Regions from separate parts of the Parageobacillus caldoxylosilyticus genome, predicted to be linked through region 2. Evidence: predicted binding sites of a transcription regulator. Region 2 holds the regulator's gene; the other holds the start of a gene.

Region 1 (2,408 bases), 780 kb from region 2:
TAATGCTGTATGGATTGCGGCGCACTTTTTCTGTAAGCTGACCCGCTTCCTCGTGACCGACATAGCCAGGAGGCGAACCGATTAATTTCGATACCGAATGTTTTTCCATGTATTCGCTCATGTCGAGACGAATCATTGCGTCTTTCGAGCCAAATAATTCTTCCGCCAACGTTTTCGCCAGCTCCGTTTTCCCGACGCCAGTCGGACCGACGAATAAGAACGAACCGATCGGGCGGTGTTTTGCTTTTAAGCCTGCGCGGCTGCGGCGGATTGCTTTTGCGACTTTTTTGACTGCTTCTTCTTGGCCAATCACTTTTTTCGCCAGGTTTTCTTCTAAATGTTTCATTTTCTCTTTTTCATCAGCTTGCAGTTTGCCGACAGGAATGCCTGTTTTCTCTTCGATGATGCGTTGAATGTCAGCAACATCGACGACTGGGCGTTCTTGGTTCACTCCGTTTTGCAATTGTTTTTCCAATTTCAACTCTTCGTCACGCAATTTTGCCGCCAGTTCGTAATTTTCTTCTTGCGCTGCTTTTGCTTTTTCTTTGGCGATTTGCGCAAGGCGTTCTTGAATTTGTTTTTCATCTGTCGGACCGATGCGCAAGTTCGCTTTTGAGCCGGCTTCGTCTAACAAGTCGATCGCTTTGTCCGGCAAGAAGCGGTCTTGAATGTAACGATGCGATAATTTAACGCACGCTTCAATCGCTTCGTCCGTATATTGGACGTGATGGAATTGTTCATATTTCGGTTGAATACCTTTTAAAATCGTAATCGCTTCTTCGACCGTTGGTTCATGAACGATGACAGGTTGGAAACGGCGTTCAAGCGCGGCGTCTTTTTCAATTTGACGATATTCTTTTAATGTTGTAGCACCGACAACTTGCAATTCCCCACGCGCAAGCGCTGGTTTTAAAATGTTGCCGGCGTCCATCGAGCCTTCTGCCGCACCAGCGCCGACGAGCAAGTGAATTTCGTCGATAAACAAAATGATGTTTTTCCGGCGCTGCAATTCAGAAATGAGCCGTTTCATTCTTTGTTCAAATTGACCGCGAATGCCTGTATTGGCGACAAGCGAGGCGACATCAAGCAAATATACTTCTTTATTTAATAGTTTTTCTGGAACTTGTCCTTCCGCAATTTTTAAGGCAAGCCCTTCGACAATCGCTGTTTTCCCGACACCAGGTTCCCCGATTAATACCGGGTTGTTTTTATTGCGGCGGTTTAAAATTTCGATGACGCGTTCTATTTCTTTATCACGGCCGATGACCGGGTCGATGAGACCGGCTTTGGCAAGCTGCGTTAAGTTGCGGCCGAATTGATCTAAGAAACCGCCGCCTCTTTTACCGTTCCGATCCCATTTGGATGGTTGTGCCATATTTGTTGATGGCGTGTCCATTTCCGAAATTGGCGAAAATCCATCCATAAAGAAATCATCAAATGGGAATGACGAAAAGCCTCCAAACCCGAAGTTTATTGGGATGGAAAGCTCTTGTTTTTGTTTTTCATAACATTCGTGGCAAAGATGCAATTGCTTTTTCTCATGATTGAATTGCAAATTGACAAATACCGTCGCTTTGTTTTGATGGCATACTTGACAAAGCATGAGGCATAACCTCCTTTTTTGCCAATTGACTTTGACTAACTTTGACTTTCTGATTTTATTATACTTTGACCTTTTTTGACTTTCAAGTGTTTTTTATAAAAAATTGTTGTAACCGTGAAATGTTTTTGAACAAAAAAACGCAACGCATTCCCCTTCTAGAATGCGAAATATTTAGGAAGGGTTAGTCGCGAAAAAAATGAAATTTTTCCTCTATATCTGTTGTCTCGAATGAGTGATTCATATAAAATAAAGAAAAATGCTAACATATGTTCGGAAGGGAGGGTTCGTCCGATGGAAAAAGCTTCGAAAGCAGAAAAAGTAAAAACCATTCAAAATAAAATCATCTCTCACGGAAAAAAGACATTCGAGGATACGCTTATTATTTTTCGAGATGCGTTAACTTTTATTGTTGATGTCGTAGATCGAGAGTTCGATGCTTTGGAGCATCTTTCTACAAAAGAAGCAGTTCCTGCCGTGGAGAGATTGATCCATCGGACTAAAACGAACCCTCATCCGAAGTATGATTTTAGTTCCAAGTTTTATAAATTCCCGTCTTACTTTAGACGCTCAGCTATTTCTAAAGCTTTAGGAATCGTAAAAAGCCATCGTTCTAACCTCAAAAATTGGGAAAAAGAGCGTGGCCAAGCACTAGACGAAGGCAAGAAGTTTAAGAAAAAACCTCCGGTTTTAAGAATTGATCACGAAGCGTTCCCTGTTTTTTATAAAGGGAATATGTTTAAGCGTTTGTCCGAAAACCAGGCACAGATCAAAGTTTACAAAAATGGGGATTGGGTTTGGGAGACGA
Region 2 (2,408 bases):
GAGCTGGGTTCAGAACGTCGTGAGACAGTTCGGTCCCTATCCGTCGCGGGCGCAGGAAATTTGAGAGGAGCTGTCCTTAGTACGAGAGGACCGGGATGGACGCACCGCTGGTGTACCAGTTGTCCCGCCAGGGGCACCGCTGGGTAGCTATGTGCGGAAGGGATAAGCGCTGAAAGCATCTAAGCGTGAAGCCCCCCTCAAGATGAGATTTCCCATCGCGTCAAGCGAGTAAGATCCCTCGAAGATGACGAGGTCGATAGGTCCGAGGTGGAAGCGTGGCGACACGTGGAGCTGACGGATACTAATCGATCGAGGACTTAACCAAGAAAAGCGTAGGCGAGCGGTTCGCCGCGAAGGGCAAATGTTCTTCGCCTGGAGGGATGCTTGCATCCCGAAGGCGAAGGTTATTTGACCCCGAGCGGCGGCGAGCCGGAGCTAGACAGTACGAAAAGCGCAGGACGCCCGGCTTCTTCCAAGCAGACGGTTATCTAGTTTTGAAGGAATGAAAACCTCTTGACAATGAGTATAGTTCCATTATAATAAAACTTGTCCATTACTTGCCTAGTGACTATAGCGGAGAGGAAACACCCGTTCCCATCCCGAACACGGAAGTTAAGCTCTCCAGCGCCGATGGTAGTTGGGGCCAGCGCCCCTGCAAGAGTAGGTCGTCGCTAGGCAGGATGAAGAAGCATGTCTTTCTTATGAAGGGCATGCTTCTTTTTTTGCCTCATTTGTTTATTTTTCTTTCCTTGACCATATGTAAAACCGATATTGGTGTTTCATTTTTGGCAAAAAAGGATATCCTATGACTAGTCATTTTTGTCGGTAACTCTTGCATTTTTTTGTAATACACTATATAGTAGAGGTAAGGTCAAATATAGTCAAAGTCAACTTTGATTGTTAAGGAGGAGGGTAGAGTGCCAAATATTTCTGATATCATTGAGCAATATTTAAAACAGGTATTAAATATGAGCGACGAAGACATTGTCGAGATTAAACGCAGTGAAATTGCTAATAAATTTCAGTGCGTTCCATCACAAATTAATTATGTGATCAATACAAGGTTTACGCTCGAGAGAGGGTATATTGTCGAAAGCAAACGTGGAGGCGGCGGCTATATCCGCATTATGAAAGTGAAAACGAAAAGCGAGGCGCAATTAATCGATCAATTGTTGGAATTAGTCGGACACCGCATCAGCCAATCCAATGCAGAAGATATCATTGAACGCCTTGTCGAGGAAAAAGTCATTTCTGAGCGGGAAGCAAAGATTATGTTAAGCGTGATGGATCGCTCTGTTTTATATATCGATTTGCCGCAGCGGGATGAGCTGCGGGCGCGCATGCTCAAAGCGATGTTAACATCGCTGAAATACAAATAGGGGAGGGGACCGCGTTGATATGTCAAGAGTGTAAACAAAGACCAGCGACGATGCATTTTACGAAAATTATCAACGGCGAAAAAACCGAATTTCATCTTTGTGAACAATGCGCGAAAGAGCATGGCGATATGTTTATGTTTTACGAAAACGATGATTTTTCTTTAAACAATCTATTAGCCGGATTGCTTAATTTCCAAACGCCGATGAAAGAAATGACCACCAATACGTTCTCAGGCCCGGATATTTTACAATGTGAAACATGTAAAATGACCTATCATCAATTCACCCAAATCGGGCGCTTTGGCTGCTCCGACTGTTATCGGACATTTGCGCGATATTTGCCCCCAATATTAAAAAGACTTCATAGCGGAAATACGACCCATTCCGGGAAAATACCGAAACGAAAAGGCGGAGTGCTTCATCTGCGCAAACAAATCTTCGTCCTAAAACAAAAGCTGCAGGAACTTGTAGCGAGAGAGGAATTTGAAAAGGCGGCAGAAGTCCGCGACCAAATTCGTTCTTTGGAATATCAGCTGCGTCAGCGTGGAGAGGGGGAAATGTAGCGGTATGTCATTTGAAAAGTTTTTTAATACGGCCGTTAGTTCTTGGATGAGCCAGGAAGGTCCTGATTCCGATATCGTGTTAAGCAGCCGTATCCGTTTGGCACGAAACATCGTTGACTTCCGTTTCCCAACCGTGTTTAGCAGCGAGGAGGCACAACAAATTGTTTCCCTATTCGAACAGACATTTGCCCATCGCTCTTATCATTCGGTCGGACGTTTTGAATTGTTAAAAATGTCAGAGCTTCAGCCGATTGAAAAAAGGGTATTAGTAGAAAAACATCTAATTAGCCCACATTTGGCAGAAGATTCGCCATTCGGTGCTTGCCTGCTATCGGAAAATGAAGAAGTGAGTATTATGATTAACGAAGAAGACCATATTCGCATTCAATGCTTATTTCCAGGGTTGCAATTAACCGAAGCATTGGAAGCAGCGAATGAGCTGGATGATTGGATTGAAGAGCATGTG

The links. The regulator CtsR, encoded in region 2, represses protease genes until heat stress. The targets are predictions, from matches to a motif close to ATGGTCAATAAAGGTCAAACA.
Region 1: a site for CtsR is predicted at 1,666-1,686, ahead of BV455_RS04305 (ATP-dependent Clp protease ATP-binding subunit). Genes of this name have one in related genera too.

What each region holds. Positions count from the first base shown of each region.
Region 1 is NZ_CP040553.1:844,395-846,802, reverse strand. It holds gene BV455_RS04305 (ATP-dependent Clp protease ATP-binding subunit) at 1-1,603, opposite strand, end outside; gene BV455_RS04300 (RNA-guided endonuclease TnpB family protein) at 1,895-2,408, shown strand, end outside.
Region 2 is NZ_CP040553.1:1,619,704-1,622,111, reverse strand. It holds rRNA gene BV455_RS08305 (23S ribosomal RNA) at 1-325, shown strand, start outside; rRNA gene rrf (5S ribosomal RNA) at 561-677, shown strand; gene BV455_RS08295 (CtsR family transcriptional regulator) at 918-1,379, shown strand; gene BV455_RS08290 (protein-arginine kinase activator protein McsA) at 1,394-1,942, shown strand; gene BV455_RS08285 (protein-arginine kinase McsB) at 1,947-2,408, shown strand, end outside.